2 linked regions of the Aggregicoccus sp. 17bor-14 genome follow. The protein of the gene in region 2 interacts with the protein of the main gene of each other region in a pairwise test. Links are inferred from orthologs where the notes say so. Each region holds a gene or a part of one and is shown on either strand. Other genes may lie near its edges.

Region 1 (6,325 bases), on a different replicon or contig from region 2:
GTCGCGCACGAAGCCCGTCACCGTCACCGGCTCGGTGCTGATGTTCTTGATGCTCATGGGCTGCTGCGCGTCGCGGTCCAGCGGCACCGCGCCGAAGTCGATGTCCGGCGGCACCGCGATCACCGCCTGCTCGAGCGCCTCGGCGGCCACCTGCACCGGCACGTCCGCGCAGCCGCGGCACGGGGTGATGGCGAGCACCACGTTCTTGATGCCCACCTCGTGCGGCGAGAAGGTGACCGGCACCTCGCGCTTCTCGAAGGGGGCGAGCGTCAGCGGCGCCATGCTGAACTCGGCCTGCTGCTCCTTGGTGCCGAGGAACTTGGGGTTGACCTCCACCGGCAGGTCCGAGGGGTTCTCCAGCGCGAGCTGCAGCGTCTTGCTCGAGTCCGCCTCGATGCGCCCGAAGTCCAGGCGCGAGGGGCTGATGCGCGCCCACGCGTCCACGCCCGTGCCGGTGAGGGGCACGCGCAGCTGGCGCGCCTTGGAGGAGTCCGTCTGGATGACGAGCGTGGCCGGCATGTCGCCCGGAGCGAGCGGCGTGAAGCGCACCTTGAGCTGGCTGGCCTCACCGGGCGAGAGCTTGTGGGGCCCCGCGTCCTGGAAGCGCGCCACGTACTGTCCCGCGGGCCCCTCCACCCAGGCGTCCTGCACGGTCACGGTCATGCGGCCCACGCTGCGCAGCGTGAACTCGACCTCGCGCCCGTCGAACACCGCCACGCGCTGGAACTGCATGCCGCCGGGCGACACCGTGAGCTGGCCGTCCGTGAGCGTGGTCCGCTGACGGTCCACGCACCCCGACGCCATCCCCACTCCCACCAGTCCCACCACGAGGCTCAAGAGGCCCCAACGCCGATCCATGGCTCCCAACCCCCTCCGCGACGCCACTCGTCCCACCATGCCGGAAACGGGCCGATGCCCGTGCCGGATCAGGTCGCGAAGCTAGGCACCCCCCTCTGGGCAGGCAACTGCCCACGCAGGCGAAAGCGCTGCGCCGTGTGTGGAAGCGCGTTGCCCTCTGCTGCAGTGTGCGCCGGGAGGTGCGCGGGATCAGTTCAAGCCCGGGGCCAGCAGCGCCGAGAGCGGCTCGCGCCCGTCCCACGTTCCACTGGCCGACAGTGGGCGCAGCCGCGCGAACAGCTCCTCGCTGTACCAGCCCTCGCGCCGCGTGCGCTGCACGACACCTGCGTGGCGCTGCCCCGCGTAGGCGAAGCCGCGCACCGCGGCGCCGCTCTGCCAGAGGCTGAAGGTGGCCTGCTTGAGCAGCGGCACCTCGCCCGCGGCGAGGCTCGCGACCAGCCCCTCCTGCCGCGCGAGCACCTCCTCGAGCGCGGCCGCGGCGGCGCGAAAGGCGCGCAGGTGGCGCAGCCGCAGCGTGGCCCGGGTGAGCACGACGAGCGGAGCGGCCGCCCCCTGCCCGTCCTCGGCTCCCGGCGTGAAGCCGGCGAAGGGGTCCACCCCACCCCACGCCCCGTGCCAGCGCACGGGCCGCATCCGCAGCGTCCACTGCTCCACGGCGCGCGCGCGCCAGCCGGCCGCCACGCGCGAGTGCGCCTCGAAGGCATCCAACGCCGCCGCCGAGTCCCACACCGTGAAGGCCGCCCAGCGCGTGGGCTCCCAGGGCCCGAAGCCCCGCCCGCGCGCAGTGCCCAGGAGGCGGAAGAAGCGCAGGCCGGGCGTGCGCGCGAGCTGCATCGACTCCAGGCCCTGGCGCAGCAGGGCCCCGGGCACGCCGCGCGGCGCGTAGCGCAGCAGCGTGAGGGCGGCGAGGGGCGAGGTCGGAGCGAGGAGCGTCACGGGGCCGGCGCCCACCGGAGCACGGACGGGGCGCGCGCGCAAAGGGGAAGCAGGCGTCAGTCCGTGGGCCGGCTGCGCCGCAGGCGCTTCGCCTCGTAGAGCGCGCGGTCGGCGCGCTGCAGCAGGTGCTCGGCGCTCTCCTCCCAGTCGCGCTCGCTCGCGCTCGCGAGCCCGAAGCTCGCCGAGAGGTACACCTCGCCCTGCTCGAGCAGGATGGGGCGCAGCCGCAGCTCCTCCTCCACGCGCGCGACGAAGCGCCCGGCGCCGGCGCGATCCGTGTCCGGCATGGAGACCACGAACTCGTCCCCGCCAATGCGCGCGGCGAGATCTCCGGAGCGCTTGCACGCGCTGAGCGCCTGGGCGAGCGCGCGGAGGGCCTGGTCACCGGCCGCGTGGCCGAAGCGATCGTTGAGCTCCTTGAGCCGGTCCTGGTCCACCATCACCACGGTGAGCTCCGTGCGGGTGCGCGCGGCGCTGCGCAGCGCGGGCGTGAGGAAGGAGCGCAGGCGGCGGCGGTTCGCGAGCCCGGTGAGATCGTCGGTCGCCTGCAGGGCGCGCTCGCGGCGCAGATCCTCGGAGCGCGCGAGCGCGTTGCGCACGCGCGCCACCAGCTCGTCGGCCACCACCGGCTTGGTGAGGTAGTCGCTCGCGCCCGCCTCGAAGCAGAGCACCTTCGCCTCGGTGTGGGTGGAGGCGCTCACCACCAGCAGCGGGATGTGGGCGGTGTCCTCGTCGCTGCGCAGGAGCGAGAGCAGGGAGAGCCCGTCCAGCCCGGGCATGTTCAGGTCGGTGACGATGATGTCCGGGCGCAGCGCGCGGGCGAGCTCCGCGGCGCGCACCCCGTCCGGGGCCAGGTGCACGTCGAAGTAGCGGGCCAGCAGCTCCCCCACCCCGTCGCGGCTCTCGCGGTCGTCGTCCACGTAGAGGACCCGGAAGCGCCCTTTATGGGAATCGGCGCCCGCCTCGGGCACGGCCGCGAGCAGCCCCCCCTCGTTCGCCGCCCCCCACCCGCCGCCCGGCGAGCCCAGCCGGCCGAGCTGCTCCTGGGCGCGCGCCAGCTCCGCCTCCACGCGCCGCACCAGCTCGCGCTGGGCCCCATCGAGCGCCTGCGCCACGGGCCCGCCGAGCAGCAGCGCACGCAGCCGGGCCTGGACCTCGGCGAGCGCCGCGCCGAGCTCGTCCGCGGCGGCGGCGACCTGGGGCGGCGGCGGGGCTGGGTTGGGGGCGTCGGCGTCCAAGGCGGGGTCCCGTGGGCGCCCTCCCTCCGCTGCCGGAGGCACGGTGCCCAACGAAGAGTGCAACCCCCCGGTGCGGGCTGCGCTTCCGCTGCGGCCGGCCGGAAAAGCGAAAGGCCCCCAAGTCCGAAGACTTGGAGGCCTTTCACGGGGAGTGCCCAAGGGGGGACTCGAACCCCCATGCCTTGCAGCGCTGGCACCTCAAGCCAGTGTGTCTACCAGTTCCACCACCTGGGCAATTCGCGGCCCCTCTATGCCTGAGCGGGCCTTGCGGTGCAACGCCTTTTTGAGGCGCTGCAGCCGCTTGTTGCTACTGCTTCGGCGCGGGCGCCGGAGCGGCGGGAGCCGTCTGGCCCGGGCGCGCCTGCTCCACGGACGCCGGCGCACCGGAGGCCGGCGCGGGCGCAGGAGAGGTGCCCACCGGGTTCGCCGGAGCGGCCGGCGCAGGCGCAGCCGCCGCGCGGCGCGCCGGCAGGGGGCCCGCGGCCACCGACGAGCGCATCCCCACGAAGGAGAGGCCCAGCGAGGTGAGGAAGAAGAGCGCCGCGCAGATGGCGGTGAGCTTGCTGAGGAAGGTGACCGCACCGCGGCCGCCGAAGGCCGTGGTGGCCGCGCCGCCGCCGAGGGCCGCGCCCATGCCGGCGTCCTTACCCGGCTGGAGCAGAATGACGAAGATCATGAACACGCACAGCAGCACGTGCACGGTCGTGACGAAGGCCAGCATGGAATCCCTTTGGCGAAGCGGCGCGTGAGTCGTCCCCCGACAGCCCTTCGGCTTCGGGGGACGCGCACCGTACAAGAACTGACAGCGCGGAGACAACCTTCTCGTGCCCTCCCCGGAGTTGCCGGGGCGCCCGAGCGGGCTAGCGCCCCGCGCGCACGATGGCGGCGAAGTCCGCCGCCTTGAGGCTGGCCCCACCCACCAGGGCGCCGTCCACGTCCGGCTGCCCGAGCAGCTCCGCGGCGTTGTCCGGCTTCACGCTGCCGCCGTACTGGATGCGCACCCGGGCGGCCGTGGCCCCGTCGTGGAGGCCCGCGAGCTGCTGGCGGATGGCCGCGTGGACCTCCTGCGCCTGGGCGCTGGTGGCGTTGCGGCCGGTGCCGATTGCCCACACCGGCTCGTAGGCGAGCACGAAGCGGCCCACCTGCTCTGCGGAGAAGCCGGCGAGCGCCCCCTTCACCTGGCGGCTCACCACCTCCAGGGTGCGCCCCGCCTCCCGCTCCTGCAGGGTCTCGCCCACGCAGACGATGGGCAGCATCCCGGCCTTGAGGACGGCCTGGCTGCGGCGGTTCACCGTCTCGTCCGTCTCGCCGAAGAACTGCCGGCGCTCGCTGTGGCCCACGATGACGTAGGCGCAGCCGAGCTCCTTCAGCATGGGGGCGGCCACCTCGCCGGTGAAGGCGCCGGACGGCTCCCAGTGGCAGTTCTGCGCAGCGAGGCCGAAGCCGCTGCCCGCGAGCGCGCCGGCCACCGGGTGCAGGGCGGTGAAGGGCGGTGCGAGCACCACCTCCACCCCGGCAACCTCTTTCAGCAGCCCGCGCAGCTCGCCCACCAGCGCGAGCGCCTCGGCCACCGTCTTGTTCATCTTCCAGTTGCCCGCGACGATCTTCACCCGGGCTCCGGTCGCGCTCGCCATCTAGCGGGTCTCCAGGGCCTTGATGCCGGGCAGCTCACGCCCCTCGAGGAACTCGAGCGAGGCGCCGCCGCCGGTGGACACGTGGCTGAGCTTGTCCGCGTAGCCCATCTGCTGCACGGCCGCGGCGCTGTCGCCGCCGCCGATGATGGTCACCGCGTCGCGGTTGTTGGCCATGGCCTCGGCAATGACGCGCGTGCCCTCGGCGTACTTGGGGACCTCGAAGAGCCCCATGGGGCCGTTCCAGAGCACCGTCTTCGCGTCGCGGATCCACTGCGTGTACATGGCGCGCGTCTTGGGACCGATGTCCAGGCCCATCATCGTGTCCGGGATGACGCGGTCGTTCACGTCCACCTTCTGCCCGGCCTCGCCGAACTCGGTGGAGCACACGTGGTCCACCGGCAGCACGATGGGGGTCTTCAGGCGCTGCGCCGCGTCCAGCATCTTGGTGGCGAGCGAGAGCTTGTCCTCCTCCACCCGGCTCTTGCCCACGTTGATGCCCTGCGCCTTGAGGAAGGTGTACGCCATGGCGCCGCCGATGAGCAGCGCGTCCACCTTGGGCAGCAGGCTCTCGATGACCTTGATCTTGTCGCTCACCTTCGAGCCGCCCAGGATGGCCACGAAGGGCTTCTGGGGGTTCTTGAGCGCGCCGCCCAGGTACTCGAGCTCCTTGCGCATGAGCAGGCCCGCGGCCTTCTCCTTCACGAAGGGCACCATGCCGGCAGTGGAGGCGTGGGCGCGGTGCGCGGTGCCGAAGGCATCGTTCACGTACACGTCCGCGAGCGCCGCGAGCTCGCGCGCGAAGGCCTCGTCGTTGGCCTCCTCCTCCTTGTGGAAGCGCAGGTTCTCGAGGAGCGCCACCTGGCCCTCCTTGAGCTCGCGCACCAGCTTCTTCACGCCGTCACCCACGCAGTCGTCCGCGAGGATGACCTCGTGCTTGCCGCCGAGCAGCTCGGAGAGGCGGCCCGCCACCGGCTCCAGGCTGAGCTTGGGGTCCGGGCCCTTGGGGCGGCCCAGGTGGCTGGCGAGGATGACCTTGCCGCCCATCTCCAGCGCGCGCCGGATGGTGGGCAGGGCCTCGCGGATGCGGGTGTCGTCGGTGACGCGCTTGCCCTCAAGGGGGACGTTGAAGTCCACCCGGATGAACACGCGCTTGCCGGTGAGCTGCAGCTCGTCGATGTACTTGATCACGGGAGCGCCTGCTGCCCTTCCTAGAGGCCCTTGGAGACCAGGAACTTGGCCATGTCGACCATGCGGTTGGAGAAGCCCCACTCGTTGTCGTACCAGGCCATGACCTTCACCATGTTGCCGCCCATGACGAAGCAGTTGGTGGCATCGAAGATGGCCGAGTGCGGGTTGCCATTGTAGTCGATGGAGACGGTCTGCTCGTCGCTGTACTGCAGCACGCCCTTGAGTGCGCCGTCCGCGTTCTTCTTGAACGCCGCGAGCACCGCCTCCTGGGTGGTGGGCTTGCTGGTGACCACGGTGAGGTCCACGAGCGACACGTTCGGGGTGGGCACGCGCACCGCGAGGCCGTGCATCTTGCCCTTGAGCACCGGCAGCACCTCGCCGATCGCCTTCGCGGCGCCGGTGCTGGAGGGGATCATGGAGAGGGCGGCGGCGCGGGCGCGGCGCATGTCCTCGTGGGTGAGGTCCAGCAGG
Region 2 (7,005 bases):
CTTCCGAGTCGGAGGAGGTGGGCAGAAGCGGACGGGGAAAAGCACAGAGGCCCCCCGAGCGCCCGGAGGACCGGACGCCCGCAGGGGCCCCTGCTGTGACGGCTGCGACTGCGGGGGAGGCCTTAGGCCTGGCCCAGCGTCTTGGCGACCTCGGCGGCGAGGTCCTCCTTCTTGCGCTCGATGCCCTCGCCCACCTGGAAGCGGGTGAAGCGGCGGATGGAGATCTTCTCGCCGATCTTCGCGCCGCGCTCGGTGACCATCTCGTGGATGCGCTTCTTGTCGTCCTTCACCCAGTACTGGTCCACGAGGCAGACGGTCTCGTAGAACTTCTCCAGCTTGCCCACGAGGATCTTCTCCCACATGGCCTCGGGCTTGCCCGCCTCCTTGAGCTGGGCGCGCTGGATGTCCTTCTCCTTCTCGAGCGCGTCCGCGGGGACCTCGGTGCGGTCCAGGTACTTGGGGGCGGTGGCGGCGATGTGCATCGCGACGTCGCGCACGAGCGCCTGGAAGTCCTCGTTGCGAGCGACGAAGTCGGTCTCGCAGTTGACCTCCACCATCACGCCGATCTTGCCGCCGTGCACGTAGGTGCCGATGAGGCCCTCGGCGGCGACGCGGCCCGCCTTGCCCTCCTGGCGGCTGATGCCCTTCTTGCGCAGCCACTCGGCCGCCTTCTGGAAGTCCCCGCCGCTCTCGGCCAGGGCCTTCTTGCAGTCCATCATGCCCGCGCCGGTCTGCTCGCGGAGCTCCTTCACCATCGAGGCGCTGACCTCAGCCATCGTCATCTCCGTTGCTGCTAGGGGGATCGAAAAAAAGGAAACGGCCGGGAGGCGCTGGGGAGCGCCGCCCGGCCGAGCACTCGGGAGGGCTGCGCTCGGGTGAGCGCCGCCCTCGGGAGACTGCTTACTCGGTGGGCGCCTCGGCGCTGCCGGAGTCGGCGGCGGGGGCCGCGTCCGCCGCGGGAGCGGCCGGCGCGTTCTTCATCTCCACCACGGGGCCCCGGCGCTCGTTGCCACCGCGGTCGCCAGCGCCGCGGAAGCCACCGCGGTCGCCGCCGCCGAAGCCACGGCGGTCGTCGCGGCGGGGGCCACGGCGGTCGTCGCGGTCACGGCCGCCGCCGCGCTCGTCGCGGCTCTCCTGCTGGTCGCGCTCGCTGGCGCCGGAGGCCTGGTAGCGGGCCGCGCCCTCGATGCAGGCGTCCGCGATCTTGCTCGTGAAGAGCTTGATGGAGCGGATGGCGTCGTCGTTGCCGGGGATGACGAAGTCGATGTTGTCCGGGTCGCAGTTGGTGTCGACCACGCCGATCACCGGGATGCCGAGGCGGCTCGCCTCGTGGATCGCGATGTGCTCCTTCTTCGGGTCGATCACGAACACGCAGCCGGGCAGCTTGTTCAGGTCCTTCACGCCGCCCAGGTTGCGCTCGAGCTTCTCCTGCTCGCGCTGCAGGCCGGCCACTTCCTTCTTCGGGAGGCGCTCGAAGGTGCCGTCCTCGGCCATCTTCTCGAGCGTCTTGAGGCGGTCGATGCCCTGCTTGATGGTCTTGAAGTTGGTCAGGGTGCCACCCAGCCAGCGGCTGGTGACGAAGAACTGGCCGGCGCGGCGCGCCTCCTCGGCGATGGTGTCCTGCGCCTGCTTCTTGGTGCCCACGAAGAGGACCGAGCCGCCGCGGCTGGTCACGTCCGCCACGAAGCGGAACGCGGCGCGCGCCATGGTGACGGTCTTCTGCAGGTCGATGATGTAGATGCCGTTGCGGGCGCCGAAGATGTACGGCTTCATCTTCGGGTTCCAGCGCTTGGTCTGGTGGCCGAAGTGGACGCCGGCCTCCAGCAGCTGCTTCATCGTGATGCCGCTCGCGGCGGCCATGGCCTGCGCCTGGGTGGGCTGCTGCGTGTCTTGCGTTTCCATTGTCGTCTCTCTCGGTTCTTGTTCCGCCACGCCCGCTTGGGACTGCGCCGGTGGCCCTCCTCTGCGGAGAATCCCGTAGGAGCACCAGTCACCGGACACGGACGTGTGAGTATTTGGTTCGGGTGAAAAAACAGCGTCCGCCCCCGGGGGGACCCGGAAGCGGACGGCGTACCTAACAGAACCCCTCCGGGCGCCGCAAGCTTCGTGTGTCCGGGGCCTACAGCCCCGGGACGCCCCGGCAAGCGGTCTGCCCGGCCGGAGGCCAGGCGAGGGTCAGGGGGCTAGGCCGTGGCCTCGCCGCCCCCGTGGCACTTCTTGTACTTCTTGCCGCTGCCGCAGGGGCAGGGGTCGTTGCGGCCCACGCGGGGCCCCTCGCGCTGGGCGGCGGGCTGCGGGGCGGCGGCGGCGCGAGCCTGCTGCTGGGGCTCGGGCTGGGGCCTTCCTTCCGCGTCCGCGCGGCCCTCGTGCGCCTGGGCGGCCTTCTGCGCCATCTGCCGCTGCAGGCGCGCAGTCTCCTCGGCCGCGTTGCGGCTCTGCACGCGCATCAGCTGGCCCACGAACTGGTGGCTGATGGTGGAGAGCATCTGCATGAAGCCCTCGTAGCCCTCCTTCTTGTACTCCTGCTTCGGGTCCTTCTGGCCGTAGCCGCGCAGCCCGATGCCCTGGCGCAGGTGGTCCATGGCGAGCAGGTGGTCCTTCCACAGCCCGTCGATCGTCGCCAGGTAGCGGTACTGCAGGAAGCGCAGGAACTCCTCGCCGAACTCCTCCTGGCGCTGGGTGATGACCTTGCTCACCACCTCGAAGATCTGCTCCTGCAGGTGCTCGCGGGTGCCCGCCGGCGTGAAGCTCATCTCCACGTTGAGCGAGTCCTTCACGCTCTGCTGCAGGCCCTCGAGGTCCCAGCTGTCCGGGTTCTTGGTGGGGCAGTACACGTCCGTCATGCGGACGATGACGTCCTCCACCGCGTCCAGGACCAGCTCCTGGAAGTCCTGCCAGCTCACCGTCTCCTCGGTGCGCAGCTTGACCTTGGTCTTGGGGTCCTCCTCGTACTCGATGAGCGGGATGCCGGCGCCGGCAGCGAGCACCTTGCGGCGCAGCTTGTAGATGGTGCGCCGCTGCTGGTTCATCACGTCGTCGTACTCGAGCAGGTTCTTGCGGATGTCGAAGTTGTGGCCCTCGACCCGCTTCTGCGCCCCCTCGATGGCGCGGCTGAGCCACTTGTGCTCGATGACCTCGCCCTCCTGCATGCCCATGCGCTCCATCAGGAGCGTGATGCGCTCGGAGCCGAAGATGCGCATCAGGTCATCTTCGAGCGAGAGGTAGAAGCGGCTCATGCCGGGGTCGCCCTGGCGTCCCGCGCGGCCGCGCAGCTGGTTGTCGATGCGGCGGCTCTCGTGGCGCTCGGTGCCCAGGATGTAGAGGCCGCCCAGCGCGCGCACCTCCTCGCGCTCGGCGCGGGTCTGCTCGGTGAACTGGTTGAGCAGCTCGGTGTACCTGCGCGCGTGCTCGGCCAGCGCCGCCTGATACGCCGTCAGGTCCACGGGCGGCGCGGCCGGGTCGCTGCTGGGCTCGGGCGGCAGGGGCTCGGGGCCCACGGCGTTGTGGGCGAGCACCTCGGGGTTGCCGCCCAGGAGGATGTCCGTACCGCGGCCGGCCATGTTGGTGGAGATGGTGACCGCGCCCTTGCGGCCCGCCTGGGCGATGATGTCCGCCTCGCGCTGGTGCGCCTTGGCGTTGAGCACGTTGTGCGGCACGCCCTCCTTCTTGAGGAAGGAGCTGAGCGCCTCGCTCTTGGCGATGGACACCGTGCCCACGAGCACCGGCTGCCCCTTCTCGTGCAGCTCCTTGAGCTCCTTGGCGGCCGCCTCGAACTTCTCGCGCTCGGTCTTGTAGACCACGTCGTCCAGGTCCCGGCGGATCATGGGCCGGTTGGTGGGGACCACGCGCACGTCGAGGTTGTAGATCTTCGCGAACTCCTCGGCCTCGGTGTCGGCGGTGCCGGTCATGCCCGAGAGCTTGGAGTACATGCGGAAGTAGTTCTGGAACGAGATGGTGGCGAGCGTCTGGTTCTCGTTCTCGATCTTGACGCCCTCCTTCGCCTCCACCGCCTGGTGCAGGCCATCGCTCCAGCGCCGGCCCGCCATGAGGCGGCCGGTGAACTCGTCCACGATGATGACCTCGCCGTCCTTCACGACGTAGTCGCGGTCGCGCTTGTAGAGCGTGTGGGCGCGCAGGGCCTGCTCGACGTGGTGCAGGGTCTCGATCTCGCCCGGGTCGTAGAGGTTCCCGATGCCGAGGCGCTTCTGCAGCTTCTCGATGCCCTCGTCCGTGAGGGCCACGCTCTTGCCCTTCTCGTCCAGGGTGTAGTCCTGGTCCGGCACCATGCCGGGGATGACCGCGTCCACGCGCTTGTACTTGTCGGTGGTGTCGTCGGTGGGGCCACTGATGATGAGCGGGGTGCGCGCCTCGTCGATGAGGATGGAGTCCACCTCGTCCACGATGGCGAAGTTCAGCTCGCGCTGGACGTAGTCCTGCAGGCGGAACTTCATGTTGTCGCGCAGGTAGTCGAAGCCGAACTCGTTGTTCTGCCCGTAGGTGATGTCCGAGCGGTAGGCCTCCTGGCGCTGCTTGTCGCTCAGGTCGTGGAGCACGCAGCCCACGGTGAGGCCGAGGAAGTGGTGCACGCGGCCCATCAGCTCCGCGTCGCGGCGGGCGAGGTAGTCGTTCACCGTGACGATGTGCACGCCGCGCCCGGAGAGCGCGTTGAGGTAGGCGGGCAGCGTGCCGGTGAGGGTCTTGCCCTCGCCGGTGCGCATCTCGGCGATGCAGCCCTCGTGCAGGAACATGCCGCCGATGAGCTGCACGTCGAAGTGGCGCTGGCCGAGCGTGCGGCGGGCCGCCTCGCGGGTGAGGGCGAAGGCCTCGAAGAGCAGCTCGTCGAGCGGGCGGCCGTTCTGGACCTCCTGCTTCATGCGGGCGGTGGCCGCAGGGAAGTCCTCGTCCCGGAGCGCCCGCATCTTGCTCTCCAGCTCGTTGATGCGCGCTACCTTGGGGCCCGTCTTCCTGAGCTCGCGCTCATTCTTCGTGCCGATGATCTTCTTCAGCGTCCACTCGATCATGTGATTTGGCTCTCTCGGCCGAGGCTCGCCTGGCGTGTGTCTTCTGGCCTGTGTCTTGGCGCGCAGATTCTCTGAACGCGGCAGGCGAGTGAAGGGAAATCCCCGGAGACGGAAGATGTAAGAGGCGGGGGAGACGTGCGAAACCGGCAGTGGTCCTCAACGATTCCCCCTGGCCGGCCGCCCAACGGGGCGGCAGGCCAGACTAAGGCGGATTAACACCTTGGCAATGTCGCGCGAACGAAATCCCCGCTCGAAGGGCTCCCGGCCCTCTCAAAAGGCCGGCCCGGGCAAGGGCGGCAAGCCGGGCCCGCGCCCCGCCCCGGCGCCCTCCGGCGAGCGCCGCCCCGCCTCCCGGGCGCAGCGCGCGGCGAGCGCCGCCTCGGCCCGCAAGGGCTACCACGCAGCGCCCGCTCCGGGCGCAGGCCCCTCGGCGGCGCGCCCGCCCCCGGTGCCGCCGCGGGTGCGCGCCCCTCCCCTCCCCCGCGAGCCACTGCTGCCGCGCGCCGGGCGCTTCCTCTGGACCTGCCGCGCGGGCTTCGAGGCGCACCTCTTCGAGGAGCTCGCCTGGGCGGGCGCCGCCCCGCGCCTCGTGGCGGAGGCCCTGGTGGAGAGCGATGTACGGGCGGGGCTGCTGCCAGCCTTTGCCCGGCAGGGGCTGCGGGTGCTGGAGGCCTTCGCTCCGTCGGCGCCCGAGGCGGCGCCCGCGCTGCTCGCCGGGCGCCTGCTCGGCGCCGTGGGCAAGGCGCCCTTCGCGCTGCAGGCCTTCACCCCGGACACCGCGGCGGCGAACCCCCTCGCCTCCGAGGCGGAGGCGCTGCGCGACGCGGTCGCGGCCGCGCTGCCGGAGGGCCGGGTGCTGGCCGAGCCCGAGCGCGCGCGCGATGCGGGCGGGCTCCTGGTCTCGCTGGTGCTCGCGCCCGGGCTGCTCGCGGTGGGCAGCGCGCCCGCGCGCGAGGCGCTGAGCCTCGCGCCCGGCGGCCGCCAGCGCATGCGCCGCGAGGCGGATGCGCCGAGCCGCGCCGCGATGAAGCTGGAGGAGGCGCTGCACGCGCTGCCCCTGGAGCCGGCGCGCGGAGACGTGTGCGTGGACCTGGGCGCGGCGCCGGGCGGCTGGACGCAGCGGCTGGTGGCGCGCGGCGCGCGCGTCATCGCCGTGGACCCGGCGAAGCTCCTGCCCGAGCTCGCGCGCAACCCGCGCGTGCGCCACGAGCAGGCGAGCGCCTTCAGCTACGAGCCCGAGGAGCCGGTGGACTGGCTCTTCTGCGACATGGCCTGGCGCCCGCTCGAGGTCGCGCAGCTGCTGGCCAAGTGGGGGCGGCGCGGCTGGGCGGACCAGCTCGTCGCGAACATCAAGCTGCCCATGGACGACAAGAACCCGGTCCTCGTCCGCGTGCGCCACACGCTGGAGCAGGACGGCGGCTGGCAGGGCCTGCGCGTGCGCCAGCTCTACCACGACCGCGACGAGGTCACCGTCACCGCGCGCCGGCGCTGAAGGCCCTTCCCCTCCCATGCCCTACCCACTCGACGACGCCACCGCGAACCGCCTCGTGAACCTCTTTCCCCGCGTGCTGCAGCGCGAGCGCGAGCCCGTGCAGGCGGCGCTCACCCTGCTGCTCGAGGCCGAGGAGGCGCGCCGCGGCGCGCCCGACGCCACGGGCGCCCTGGGCGCGCTCGCGCTGCTGCAGGGCACGGTGCTGAAGGAGGAGTACGACCTCTCCACCCACGCCCACCACGACGCCTGGCGCGTGGACGCGCTGGTGGCGGACGTGCGCGGCCTCATCCACGTGAACGCGCGGCACGGCTTCGCGGCAGGAGATGCGCTGCTGCGCGGGGTGGTGGGCGCGCTGAAGGGCGCCTTCCCCGGCGCGCGCGTGGTGCGCCTGCACGGCGACTGCTTCGCCGCGCTGCTCGTGCCCAGCTCCGGGCTGCAGCTCGATGAAGGCGCTGGCAACGGTTCAGCGGCGCGGGCCGAGGCAGCACTCAC

The links.
Region 1: the proteins of secA (region 2) and secG interact in binary tests that used the Escherichia coli proteins (3 or more experiments, as listed by UniProt). The link is inferred for Aggregicoccus sp. 17bor-14 from one-to-one orthologs.

What each region holds. Positions count from the first base shown.
Region 1 is NZ_VJZZ01000001.1:637,041-643,365, forward strand. The notes cover bases 2,047-4,726. They hold secG (preprotein translocase subunit SecG), read right to left. Parts: upstream 3,754-4,726; coding sequence 3,340-3,753; downstream 2,047-3,339. Other genes in these bases: FGE12_RS02820 (diguanylate cyclase), read right to left, coding at 2,047-3,032; tpiA (triose-phosphate isomerase), read right to left, coding at 3,893-4,666; pgk (phosphoglycerate kinase), read right to left, coding at 4,667-4,726. Also shown: FGE12_RS02810 (choice-of-anchor D domain-containing protein), read right to left, coding at 1-858; FGE12_RS02815 (spheroidene monooxygenase), read right to left, coding at 1,048-1,794; more of FGE12_RS02820, read right to left, coding at 1,851-2,046; more of pgk, read right to left, coding at 4,727-5,854; gap (type I glyceraldehyde-3-phosphate dehydrogenase), read right to left, coding at 5,875-6,325. UniProt on the Escherichia coli protein: Subunit of the protein translocation channel SecYEG. Overexpression of some hybrid proteins has been thought to jam the protein secretion apparatus resulting in cell death; while this may be true it also results in FtsH-mediated degradation of SecY.
Region 2 is NZ_VJZZ01000004.1:291,662-298,666, forward strand. The notes cover bases 1,984-5,343. They hold secA (preprotein translocase subunit SecA), read right to left. Parts: upstream 5,022-5,343; coding sequence 2,184-5,021; downstream 1,984-2,183. In the rest of the region: tsf (translation elongation factor Ts), read right to left, coding at 123-776; rpsB (30S ribosomal protein S2), read right to left, coding at 901-1,902; 23S rRNA (cytidine(2498)-2'-O)-methyltransferase RlmM, read left to right, coding at 5,482-6,513; FGE12_RS10005 (GGDEF domain-containing protein), read left to right, coding at 6,530-7,005. UniProt on the Escherichia coli protein: Required for protein export, interacts with the SecYEG preprotein conducting channel.